Siphonobacter curvatus: one gene and its partner. The protein of the gene in region 2 binds, or shares a complex with, the protein of the main gene of each other region. Links are inferred from orthologs where the notes say so. Each region holds a gene or a part of one and is shown on either strand. Other genes may lie near its edges. The genes, in order: pheS and pheT.

Region 1 (6,580 bases), 520 kb from region 2 along the record:
TCCCTTCGGTATTGCCCAAATTGGGAAAGCCTTCCGGAACGAGATCGTAGCTCGTCAGTTTACCTTCCGGATGCGGGAGTTTGAGCAGATGGAAATGCAATTCTTCTGCCGCCCCGGTACCGAAATGGAATGGTACGACAAGTGGAAAGAGACTCGGATGAAATTCCACCAGGCCCTGGGAATTCCAGCCAGTAAGCTTCGTTTCAAACCCCACGACAAGCTGGCTCACTACGCCAATGCCGCCGTGGATATTGAGTTTAAGTTTCCTTTCGGCTTCCGGGAAATGGAAGGTATTCACTCCCGTACGGATTTCGATTTGAAGAGCCATCAGGAGCTTTCAAAGAAAAAACAGCAGTACTTCGACAACGACCTCAACGAAGACGGCAAGCCGTACGGAAATTACATTCCATACGTAGTTGAAACGTCGGTTGGAGCCGATCGTCTGTTCCTGGCCGTACTGTGCAATGCGTATACGGAAGAAACCAGCGAAGACGGTAAAACCCGTACCTACCTGAAACTGCACCCGGCTGTGGCTCCCATCAAAGCTGCGGTATTACCCCTGGTGAAAAAAGACGGCCTACCCGAGAAAGCCCGCGAAATTCAGAATCAGTTGAAGTACGATTTCAACGTATTCTACGAAGAACGCGACAGTATCGGAAAACGCTATACCCGTCAGGATCTGATTGGTACGCCGTTCTGTATTGCCGTGGATTACCAAACGCTGGAAGACAATACGGTCACCATTCGTCACCGCGACTCAACCGAGCAGGAGCGTATTGCAATCGCCGATCTGAAAGCAAAAATCGGTCACGCCGTATCGCTGGAGCGGGTTTTAGAAAATTTATAATCGAGTTTAGTGAGACAGAGCCCGTATTCTTCAACGCAGGAATACGGGCTCTGTCGTAAATCAGAAAAAATGATTGTTGTACACGTTGAATCCGTACAGTCGGCCGATGCTCAGTTTTTACTAGCGGAAGCAGTACAAGAACTACAACGTCGCTACCCCGATTTTCCGGCGAATGAATATCATTCCGCCGAAGCTCCGGGTTCAGCCTTTGTCATTGCCCGCATCGAAGGAAAAGCGGTAGGGTGTGGAGCCCTACGACCTTATGTTCCGGAGGTAGTTGAAATCAAACGAATGTTTGTATTGGATAATTACCGTCGGCAGGGAGTATCCCGGCGACTGTTGGAAACGTTGGAGGAAGAAGCTCGTCGCCTGGGTTACCGTCGCGTTATACTGGAAACGGGCGTTCGGCAACCCGAAGCGATTGAACTGTATCGACGTACGGGTTACGAGCAAATTCCTAACTACGGCTATGATGGTGAGGATAGCTTGAGCGTGTGCTTTGGTAAAGACTTATAATGTTCTGGCACAGGTTTTTATAGTAAGCCATTTTTAGCTAGTATTCTTAGATTTTGAGGAATTTTGAGAAAAAAATGAGAAAAAAATAAAAAAAATAGTGAAAAATTTACTCTCAATATTCGCTTGAGGCAGTTTTTGGTAAGCCTCTGAACGTCAGCGATACTAATGTTAAATAAAAAAAGGAATACCTTAGAATAACCCGTAGTCAGGCCTTTCGGACATCCGAAAGGCCTTTTTCGTACCAGCCATTCTGCCTATCTTTAAGAACCTCATTGTGACAACAAACCGAATTTTATGCTAAGAAAAGTTCTTCTAGCAGGTTTTTTTACCTGCTTCCTGAATGTATCTTTTGCCCAACGAGCGGCGGTTGAACAGGAACCCAAAAGCACCCGACTGGAGCGTTATACCAACGACGTTCTGGACTTTGCCGAACAGCATTTGCACATTCGGTATCGGTCGGGTGGTACTACGAAAGGGGGTTTTGATTGCAGCGGATTCGTCCGGTTTTGCTTCAAAAACTTTGGAATGTTACTCCCTCATTCCAGTGCTTCCATGAAATCATTAGGGCACGAAGTCGCCAAGAAAGATTGCCAGCCCGGTGATCTGATTTTCTTCAAAGGTGGAAACTCGCACAGTAACCGAATTGGACACGTAGGTATTGTATCGGAGGTAAAAGACGGAAAGATTCGTTTCATCCACTCGGCTTACAATGGCGGCGTTCGTTTTGACTGGCTTGATCAGGAAAAGTACTACCAAACTCGTTTTTCGGGACTTCGCCGGGTTATTGGCGTACTGGATTTTCTTCCTTCTGAATCGTAACTAGTGTATACAGCCATAAAAAAGGCGATCGTTTCGAAAACGATCGCCTTTTTGCTTAGGTACGTATTGGTTAGGCCTGTTCGAACTGACGCAGGAAACGAACGTCATTTTCGGAATACAGTCGCAAATCCCGAACGCGGTATTTCAAGTTCGCGATCCGCTCGATACCCATGCCGAAGGCAAATCCTGTGTATTTCTTGGAATCGATACCGCAATTTTCCAGTACGTTCGGATCAACCATACCCGAACCAAGAATTTCTACCCAACCCGTTCCTTTACACTGATTCTGCGTTCCGCCGCAAATCCGGCAACCACCGGGGCGGTGCATTTCGCAGGAAATATCCATTTCTGCACTGGGCTCGGTGAAAGGAAAGTACGAGGGACGGAAACGAACCTGTACCTCCGAACCAAACAGCTCCTGGGCAAACTGATATAAGGTATCCTTCAAATCCTTGAAGCTCACATTCTCATCAATGTACAAGCCTTCGATTTGATGGAAAAAGCAGTGAGCACGGGCCGAAATGGCTTCATTGCGATACACGCGACCGGGCATAATGCTGCGTAAGGGTGGCTGCTGCGTTTCCATCAGCCGAACCTGGATATTGGAGGTGTGCGTGTGCAGCAGAATATCCTTACCGGGACCGTTTTTCTCGATGAAAAACGTATCCTGCATTTCACGAGCCGGGTGGTTCTCGGGAAAGTTCAGAGCCGTAAAGTTATACCAGTCTTCTTCGATCTCTGGTCCATCGGCTACGTTGAAACCCAAACGTTCAAAAATTTCGACAATACGTTGACGAATCAACGTAAGGGGGTGCAGACTACCCGTCTCGTTTGGAATCGTGGGTAGGGTTAAATCTACATCAGGTGTAACCTGTTGACTTTGAGAATTTTCCAGACGTTCCTGGGCAGCTTGGAAGGTCTCCTGAGCTAAATCTTTCAGGGAATTGAGTTCCTGCCCCATGGCCCGACGCTCTTCCGCAGGAACCGTTTTCAGTAATTCAAACAAACCTGCTACGGCTCCTTTACGGCCAACGTAGGCTATCCGGAAATTTTCTAGTTGTTCCTTAGTATCAATAGTATACGCCGTGATTTGCTGGCGAATTTCGTTGACTTGCTCTATCATGTCACAAAAATAACTTTTTGCTGGTTTGAATAGCCAGAGAATTTTTGTTTTTCGGGTAATACGTACAAATACCTAATTTTAAAAATAGAGTATATTTTACTGGTGTTTTATACTTAATTTTTTACACCTTTGTTTTGTACTTGAGTTACGTTTTATTCCTAATGCTAATACCATGTATCCAACCCCTTCTCTAGAATTTACTTCGAAAAACTGGACTGTACCCGAGGGTACGCTACCCGTCTTTGATCGCCGCGTTCAACACCTTCCTATGCAGGATATTATTCTGATCCAGGGAGATGGAAACTATACGCTGTTTTATTGCAGTAACGGCAAACGTATCATGGTTTCGAAAACCTTACGGGACTATGAAAAACTCATGACCGAAAGCAGTTCATTCTTCCGGATTCATAAATCGTACCTTATCAACCTAGCCTACGTACAGCGATATGACGTGAAAGGCGAAGACTGTGTATGGATGAAAGACGGTCAAATTATTTCCATTGCCCGACGTCGCAAACATCAGTTCGCGGCCTATATGAGGCAGTACTTGAGTCATTAAGTATATTTTACTGATTGACACTCAAATAGTACAGTAACGCAAAGAGCCGCTAACTAGTTAGCGGCTCTTTGCGTTACTGTAGAATAGTACTACATTCTAAACTAAAATACTTTCATGCCCAAAGTCACTTGCCAGTTTTTCGATTTCTGTTTGAAAGGATCGCTACCGTTGGGCGTACTGATATTTACAAACCGAACATTAGAAAGACTGTCTTCGTAACGAACGTCTAGCGAGAAGTTACCAATATCCAGGCCACCACCGAGCTGGTAACCCCAGGCAGCCTGATTAAACGTATCGCTCACACTACCTTGGGTATACTTGGTAATGGCTTCTTTGATACTCTCATTCGAGCCGATCAGAAAAGAAGCTACTGGACCCGCATTTACCCGAAGCGGACCAAATTTCAATCCCAGCAATACGGGCACATCAATGTTCTCGGTTTTTACCTTTACCTGCGTAGGACTGCCTACCGCTTGTCCATTGGCATCGATGGGTTGTACCAAATACGAACCTCCTTTACCTGTATACAGTACCTCGGGCTGTATATAGAGCGTTCGTCCAAAACGCATATAAATACCACCTACAAAACCAGTACGGGTATCTAGGCTTTGTTTGAGATTTTCCCGGAGCGTGGATCCACTATAGCTACCATTGGCTACAAAGTTGCCCGTTTTAAGTTGGGCTAAATTCGTTCCTGCTTTAATTCCCAGTTGAAACCAGGGTTTGTCGCTTTGGGCGAAGGTTGAAGCAGCCGACAGACAGAGAAAGCTGCATAGTAATAAGTACTTTTTCATGGATATAATGGTAATACGTTGAAGAACTATGGTAAAACGCTGTACCACCGGTGTTTTGTTATAGAAATGGTCCGAAACCTTTTCTGTATCCTTGTTTTTGAACGTTTTCTAGCGTAAATTACTAATCGGCAGAAAGCTAAAAACTGCCCGTTTACATCTCAATGGCGAAAGTAAAAACCTCTTATTTCTGTCAGAATTGTGGGTACCAGTCGCCCAAATGGCTGGGAAGGTGTCCTTCCTGTGGGGAATGGAATACGATGGTCGAGGAGATCATCCAGAAGTCGGAACCCGAAAAAGGCCGCTGGCGACCTGCTTCAGCGGGACCGAATATTGCCGCTCGTCCTAAAGCCATTACCGAAATTGATTACAGCGAACAACCCCGGGTATTGACCCCGGATGCTGAGCTAAACCGCGTACTGGGCGGAGGGATCGTTCCTGGCTCACTGGTACTGATTGGGGGCGAACCGGGGATTGGGAAATCCACCCTGATGCTGCAAATTGCTCTGAATCTACCGGGCATTCGGGTACTCTACGTTTCGGGTGAGGAATCGGATCAACAGATTAAAATGCGGGCTGAACGATTGGGGACGAATTCCGCCAACTGCTTCATTCTCACGGAAACGTCCACGCAGAATATATTCAAGCAGATCGAAAATTTCGAACCCGATTTATTGGTCATTGATTCCATTCAAACCCTGCAATCCAATCTGGTCGAATCCGGAGCAGGGAGTGTATCGCAGGTACGCGAGTGTACGGCGGAGCTGATGAAATTCGCGAAAGAGTCCGGAACGCCCGTATTTATGATTGGTCACATTACCAAAGACGGGAATCTGGCCGGACCCAAGGTTCTGGAACACATGGTGGACACGGTACTGCAATTTGAAGGCGATCGCCATTTGGCCTACCGGATTTTGCGAACGACCAAGAATCGCTTTGGCAGTACCTCCGAGTTGGGCATCTACGAAATGCAGGGGAGTGGGTTACGACAGGTAAGTAACCCTTCGGAAATTCTGATTTCCCAGCGGGAGGACGCCCTGAGTGGTATCACGATTGGTACCATGCTGGAAGGAAATCGGCCCTTGCTGATTGAAATTCAGTCATTGGTATCCATTGCCACCTACGGAACGCCCCAACGTAGTAGTACGGGCTTCGACGCGAAACGGCTGAATATGTTGCTGGCCGTTCTGGAGAAACGCGGTGGTTTTCGACTGGGGGCTCAGGATGTTTTCCTGAATATTGCCGGAGGTCTGAAAGTGGAAGATCCGGCTATTGATTTGGCCGTCTGTGCTTCGCTGGTTTCTTCGTACGAGGATATTGCGATTCCGGCTTCAGTCTGCTTTGCGGCGGAGGTAGGGTTGGGAGGCGAAGTACGGGCCGTAAACCGAATTGAAAATCGGATTGCGGAGGCTGAAAAACTGGGCTTTAAGGAGATCTGGGTTTCCCGCTACAACGCCAAAGGACTCGACCTGGATCAGTACAAAATCCGGGTACGAACGGCCTCTAAACTCGACGAAGTTTTCATTTCCTTATTGCGGTAACTTGAGTAAATCCTTGCCCGCTTCTTGACTTGCACGTTTTTTGACGGTAATAAGGGATTGGTAGTCAGTGAATTAATACGTCAACCAAACTTTATTGCCGTCATGAAATGTCTTCTTTATATCTGGTTTCTGAGCGGAACGATGAATCCGAACACCCAGGAAATGCTTACTGATTCGGGGGCTCAAGTGTTGAACGCCCGCGTGACCGAGGAAGTGGTACGCGTCGATCCTAGGGTTACGACCGTACGAACCGAGCGGCGGGCTCGCCTCGTTTATAAGAATGATCCCACCTTAGCAACAGCCTTTGCTTCGAAAGCCACCAAGATCGAACGAATCCCTGATTCACTACGCATATTGAAACCTAATCCTAAAGCTCAGGCCGAA
Region 2 (6,694 bases):
AGTACGGGTAAGGGTAGTAAGACAGTGACTGCTTGCCGAGACAGTGACTCACATGATCGAATTGCTGCGAGCAGAAAAGTAAAGCAATAAAAAAGAAAAGGCCGGTTTTCCGGCCTTTCTTCATTAATTCTGACAGTGTTTCTTTAACAATTTCGTCGCTTCTTTTTCTCCTGCCCGTTCCAGAAGCTTCCAGTCCTGGCACGCTTCTGGCAGACGGTTGAGTTTGTAGAAGGTAGCGGCCCGGTTGAAACGAATCGATACGTTGCCGGGATCCAATTCAATACACTGATTAAACACGGCCAGTGCCTGGTCGTACCGCTGGCGATTGTAATGTTGCAAACCCGTTTCAAACAAATCTTTCGCCTTCAATGCTTTAATATCATCCAAAGTAAGTTGGCGGTTTTCGGGGATACCATACGGGAATTCGTAATTCACCTGCACCCGTACCGGCTTGCGGCCAACGGTTGCGGGAATCCACATACCTTCAGAAGCTTTAATGGCCGTTCTGAGGTTGTCGTCCATTTTGGGATCCGAACTTTCCACGATTTGGATGTTTTCGATTCGGCCCGTACGATTCACAATGAAGCTCACCCGAAAGCGATCCCGACGCGGACGAGCCAATTGTCGGAACGCATCTTCAATATACGTATAGGAATTCTGGTACGTTTCGTAAAAACTACTGTCAATCAGACGCGTACGGAATTTGGGGTAGATCGTTTCGTTCATCACGTAAAACGTGTCCCGATCAAAGCGAGCGGCAGGCAGAACGAATTTCTTGCGGATGTAATCATCGTAACTAGTGGCTTCCTGGCGAGCACAGATAAACCGAAGCTGATCATTACGCATGACGGAGGAAGTCTGCTCGGAAAGCTGTAATTCGTAATCCGTGAGTTTATCGATCGTGTAGGTGGCGTTCTCGGCCGTACGGATACGATTGCCACTCAGCGTGTAGCTTACGGTGCTAGACTTTTCGTTGGTATAAAACCGTAGTCGCCGATCTTCAAAAACAAAAACGATATTGGACTTATCGACTTCAGCATCACTCATCATTTGGTACCCGTTGCGGTATTCGACCCGTTTCGCTACCCAAACACCTTTGAGCTTCTCTTTATCAATATCCTGAGCCAGTAAAGACTGGGAAAACAAAAAAATCAACAACAAACAAAACGGTTTCATGGCAGTCGTTTTGGATCTATCTTAAGGTCGTGAGCTGGAAAATGTTTTCGCTGCTCCGGTCAGGCCATACCAGCCAATGGCCGAAAATGAACGACTCCAGGGACTTCGACAAATATAGTTTTTTCAATTAACGAAAATTAACGTAATCTGATGAAGAATTACCCGGCATTCAACCGCCTTTACTAAAATCCGTTTCCTTGGGGAGAAGAAAGGACGGTCAAGGACAGTATGAGCAAATAAACGTTTGTACCAGTCTTTTTATACCACAAACTAGAAGAAAAAAAGCATAGAATGGTACAAAAAGATTATACAGTGGGGCAAGATACGACATAAGCCGGGCTTTTTGGGCATCAAAAATGACATTTCCAGTAGTAGAAGGTGCCCAGTCGCGTTGGAATCCGGTATGGAATCAGCACGGTAGAAAAGCCAGCCTGAGCTAGTAATTCCGGCCAGTGACCCGCCGGGCCTAGTCCGTTCTGGGTCGGGTCGATCCAGTGGACGAGGCGTCCCAGTACCCGTTGCATCGGGCCTTGGGAAGGCCCCCAGTCTCCCAGCCAGAATGTACCGCCGGGCTGAAGAATTCGCCGGATTTCCCGAAAGTAAAACAGCGATTCTTCGACTGAAAAATGCTCAAAAACCCAGGTGCTCGTTACGGTACCAAACCGCCCGGCCGCGTAGGGCAGAGGACCTGAAGCGTAGTAATCAACAGGTACGGATTTTCGGCGACTCACGCGAACCATGTACGGGTCGGTATCCAGTCCCCGAATGCTTTGTTGCGGGTTAATCTGCTGTAACTGTTGGAGGAAATTGCCCGTACCACAACCAAAATCCAATAAGGGCTGATGGGCGTCAATATGTTCGATGAGATAGGAACGAATCTTACGTTCGGGTACGCCTAGCCACAGGGCCCACTCGTACGCGGGCGTCAGGAATGAATAACCAAGGGCAGGGTGGGGGTTGGACATACAAAATCAGAGAAAAGCAGGGGCTTAAAACTCGGCATGGAAAACAAAAGAGAAACGTACTTTTTGATGAATTTAAGCGAATTCTAATAATCCTTCTGTTCCCTTTTTCAAATTAGTTATTTTTGCAAATCGGTCTGGCTGTAAAGGACCTTTTCCAAGTGATTGTACCCGAAGTACTATGAATATTTCCCTTAATTGGCTCAAACAATACATTTCCCTGACCGAGTCGCCCGAAGAATTAGATCAGTTACTGACGGGCTGTGGCCTTGAAGTGGAAGAAATCGAACGCATTGATTCCGTACCGGGTGGTTTGCAGGGCGTGGTGATTGGCGAAGTATTGACGTGTGAGCCGTTTACCGTCAAAGAAAAACAATTACACCTCACCACCGTCGACATTGGAACGGGCGAACCCACGACCATCGTTTGCGGAGCTGCGAACGTCGCCGCGGGTCAACGCGTGGTCGTCGCTACAGTAGGAGCCACCATTTATCCGACGAATGGCGAACCGTTTACCATCGGTAAGCGTAAAGTGTACGGTCACCCTTCTGAAGGGATGATTTGTGCTGAAGACGAGCTGGGTCTGGGTACCAGCCACGCGGGAATCATGGTACTCACCACCGATCTCCCCAACGGCACGCCCGCGGCTACTTACTTCAAACTGGAACCGGATTACCGCATTGTGATTGGCCTGACGCCCAACCGGGCCGATGCCGCTTCGCACATTGGCGTAGCCCGCGACCTGAAAGCACTCTTACATCGAGATATTAAGCTGCCTTTTGCGGATAACTTTTACGCCGCCAACAATCAGCATCCGATTGACGTAGTGGTGGAAAATACCGAAGCTTGTCCACGGTTCTGTGGGGTTACGATTGACGGGGTGAAAGTGGCGGAATCGCCCGACTGGCTCAAGCAATCGCTGCTGGCCATTGGTCTGCGGCCCATCAACAACATTGTCGATGTAACCAACTTCATCTGCCACGAGCTGGGTCAGCCGATGCACGCCTACGACTGGCACGAACTGGCCGGACAGAAAATCGTGGTGAAAACCATGCCGGAAGGAACGAAATTCGTGACGCTCGACGGAATCGAACGGACGCTTTCCAGCGAAGACCTGATGATCTGCGATGCTGAAAAACCCGTAGGCATTGCGGGCGTATTTGGTGGTCAGGAATCGGGCATCAAGGAAACGACGACGCGTGTTTTTTTGGAAGTAGCGTACTTCTCACCGGACTGGGTACGGAGATCATCCATGCGACATGGCCTGAAAACGGACGCCAGTTTCCGATTTGAACGCGGTACGGACCCCAATTTCAAGCTGTATACCCTCAAGCGGGCGGCACTGCTCATGCAGGAACTGGCCGGCGGAAAGATTACGAGTGAAATTACGGATACGCATCCGGCTCAGTTCAAACCCGCTCAGGTGCTGATGAGCTACCGGAATATTGACCGCCTGATCGGACAAAAAATTCCGCATGAGCAAATCCACCAGATTCTGACGGATCTGGATATTAAAGTCTGGAATGGTACGGAAGAAGGCTTCACGGCTTCGATTCCGGCTTATCGCGTGGATGTGACGCGGGAAGCTGACGTGATTGAAGAAATCCTGCGGATTTACGGATTGAATAATATCGGCTTGTCGGCTCATCTACGGACCGACTATCTGGCGAAGTTCCCCGAGCCCTCTAAAGACAGAGAACGCGTTCCGTTCAAAATTTCTCAGTTGCTGGCCGGAGCTGGTTTTCAGGAGATTTTCACCAATTCATTGACGAAACCGGCCTACGCGGCCAGTATAAAAGATAGTCTGCCTGGTGAAGATGTCGAGATTCTGAATAAATTGAGCGAAGATTTGGGTGTGATGCGGCAAAGTATGCTATTCTCCGGCCTGGAAGCTCTGGCCCATAACGTCAATCGGCGTCAACGGGATCTGAAGTTTTTCGAGTTTGGGAAAACGTATCACAAGATGCAGCCTCACCAATACGTCGAGAAACCGCACCTGGCTCTGTATCTAACCGGAAACATCGTTTCGGAAAGCTGGCAGCAGAAAAGTCGGCCCGTAGCTTTCCACGATCTGGCTAGTACGGTGAACCGGATTTTCAAAAAAATGGGTGTGAAAGGCCTGACTACGCAGGAAGTAGAAGCCGGAAACGTCTGGGCGTATGGTTTGCAATACCTCAAAGGAAAACAAGTGCTGGCTACCATCGGTTTAGTACGCAGCGATCTGACCAAGCTGACGGATCTGAAACAGGCGGTATTCTTCGCTGATCTGGATTGGGCTGCTTTGCTGGATCACTACACCACGGAAGTGACGTTCCAGGAGATTTCGAAATTCCCCGAAGTACGCCGTGATTTGTCGCTGGTACTGGATAAAACTGTTAGCTTTAAAGAGATTCAGGAAGTTGCTTTCAAGTACGAGAAAAACCTCCTGCAGAGTCTAAACGTATTTGATATTTACGAAGGACCGAATCTGGGCGAAGGTAAGAAGTCATACTCAGTAAGTTTCACTCTGCTGGATGCTTCGCAAACGCTGACGGATAGTCAAATCGACAAAACCATGAATCGGCTGATGCTTGGTTTTGAAAAAGAATTAGAAGCTGTCATTCGAAAATAAGTTTCAGGGTACGGGAAGCGATTTCCGTACCTCCAAATGCTAAACGTACCATACCCTTGATGAATCCCCTGGATACCTCCCGCTCGGCGGATGAACTGGAAGAACGTCTGCGTGCCAAAGGCCAGCATCTGGAACTAAAGATACGCACGCTCATTTCCCAGATGGAGCAAATGAATATGATCTTGCAGGACAAGCAACGGGAGCTGGAAGGCTTACATTCGTTGTTGAAGGAGCGGGATGAAATCATCAAAAAGCAGAAAACGGAGCTTTCGGACTTACGGAAACGCAGTGAGCAAAAAGGCCGGATGAGCCGGGTTGCTCTGGATTCACTGAACCCGGATAATCCCGAAGCGTTGCGTATTCAGGTTGATCATTTCATCCAGGAAGTGGACAAGGCCATTAAAAAATTATCGGAATAGCGTTCCACAAGGAATTGCTGTACCAAAGAAAAGTGAAGCAAAACCAGAGGGTGTAAAGGTAAAAATGAACCGATGGCTAGGGCGAAAATAGGATTAAAGCCTATAATTTATTGCGAAAAGCCAATCATTCGGAATGAATAGCCTGCACAACATTTGCATAATTTCACTTTTAAGTACTAAACTTGTAAAAGTTTAGATTGTAATACAGGCCATCTGACCGGCTCAACCGCCGATTAAAAGACCGAAGAAAATGCAGTTAGAGCGATAATAAGCCATAACTACTTTTGCATGGGAACGAATCGTACCATCCACATACAGCTTGCTGGCACGCAATACGAAATGACGATTCCGAAAGAAGATGAACTCTACATTCGGGAAGCGGCTAAACTATTGAATCAGCAAATGCAGCAATTACTCGAGAAGGAAAATGTTCACAGCATGCACGAGCGGATGACGCGTGTGATGCTTTTTTGCATGGTTACTAATCTGAAGCTCAATGCCTTACAGCATCAGGCTTTTGCTCAGCTCGAAATGATGGATGAATTAGTCAATCCGGTACTGCGGAATTGATTGATACACTAGAGATCCCTGTTTTTCTTCACTTTTAACGGTCTCCGGCAGAGGGCTGTTTGGTTTCACTATTATTTAACCATACAGACAAATGCAGGATAGTAGTATTCTATTGTATTTGCTCGATACCCTCATTACAGCGGGAATAGTATTCTTTATTACCCGGATATTCTTAGGGAAAGCGATTAAAAATCGGGAAGCAGAGGCCGAAGTAAGAGCCGTCGACATTATTAAAAACGCCGAAGAAAAAGCGGAAAACCTCAAAAATCAGCGGATTCTTGAAGCGAAAGAAAATTTTCTTAAACGCCGGGCTGAATTTGAGGAAGAAACCAATAAGCGGAAACGTGTTCTTCAGGAAAATGAGGCGAAACTGAAGGATTTTGAGCGTCAGATCAATCAGCAACGTGAACAGGCGAAACGCAAGGAAGACGAACTGGAAAAGCAGCGGCAGCAGTTAGCCCAGCAGCAGGAGTCAGCAAAACGGAAAGTGGATGAGGCCGAGAAAGCCCGCACCAGTGCCGTTTCCCAGCTCGAAAAAATCGCCGGTCTGACCGCCGACGAAGCTCGTCAGCAACTGGTCGATAACCTGAAAGCCGAAGCGGAAACGCGGGCCTCCAGCTACGTAAAAAACATCGTAGAAGAAGCCAAGCTGACGGCAACGAAAGAAGCGAAGAAGATCGTTATTGAAACCATCCAGCGGACGGCAGCCGAACAGGCCATCGAAAACTGCGTCTCGGTTTTCAATATCGAATCGGACGATATCAAAGGTAAAATTATTGGACGTGAAGGACGGAATATCCGGACGTTGGAATCGGCTGTGGGCGTGGAAATCATCGTAGATGATACGCCGGATGCTATTGTGATTTCGGGTTTTGACCCCGTACGTCGTGAAATCGCCCGTTTGTCGCTCCATCGACTGGTACAGGATGGTCGGATTCACCCGGCTCGTATCGAAG

What was found.
Region 1: the proteins of pheT (region 2) and pheS are in contact, whole or in part, in a crystal structure (PDB 6P24), measured with the Escherichia coli proteins. The link is inferred for Siphonobacter curvatus from one-to-one orthologs.

The regions. Positions count from the first base shown.
Region 1 is NZ_PTRA01000001.1:1,149,037-1,155,616, forward strand. The notes cover bases 1,280-4,253. They hold pheS (phenylalanine--tRNA ligase subunit alpha), read right to left. Parts: upstream 3,306-4,253; coding sequence 2,253-3,305; downstream 1,280-2,252. Other genes in these bases: C5O19_RS04600 (GNAT family N-acetyltransferase), read left to right, coding at 1,280-1,363; C5O19_RS04605 (C40 family peptidase), read left to right, coding at 1,658-2,182; C5O19_RS04615 (LytR/AlgR family response regulator transcription factor), read left to right, coding at 3,478-3,864; C5O19_RS04620 (porin family protein), read right to left, coding at 3,966-4,253. In the rest of the region: C5O19_RS04595 (glycine--tRNA ligase), read left to right, coding at 1-847; more of C5O19_RS04600, read left to right, coding at 917-1,279; more of C5O19_RS04620, read right to left, coding at 4,254-4,658; DNA repair protein RadA, read left to right, coding at 4,820-6,196; C5O19_RS04630 (hypothetical protein), read left to right, coding at 6,299-6,580.
Region 2 is NZ_PTRA01000001.1:629,281-635,974, forward strand. What follows is about bases 1,947-5,034. They hold pheT (phenylalanine--tRNA ligase subunit beta), read left to right. Parts: upstream 1,947-2,319; coding sequence 2,320-4,749; downstream 4,750-5,034. Other genes in these bases: C5O19_RS02585 (class I SAM-dependent methyltransferase), read right to left, coding at 1,947-2,141; C5O19_RS02595 (hypothetical protein), read left to right, coding at 4,809-5,034. Also shown: C5O19_RS02580 (tetratricopeptide repeat protein), read right to left, coding at 124-1,176; more of C5O19_RS02585, read right to left, coding at 1,527-1,946; more of C5O19_RS02595, read left to right, coding at 5,035-5,168; cell division protein ZapA, read left to right, coding at 5,457-5,738; rny (ribonuclease Y), read left to right, coding at 5,830-6,694.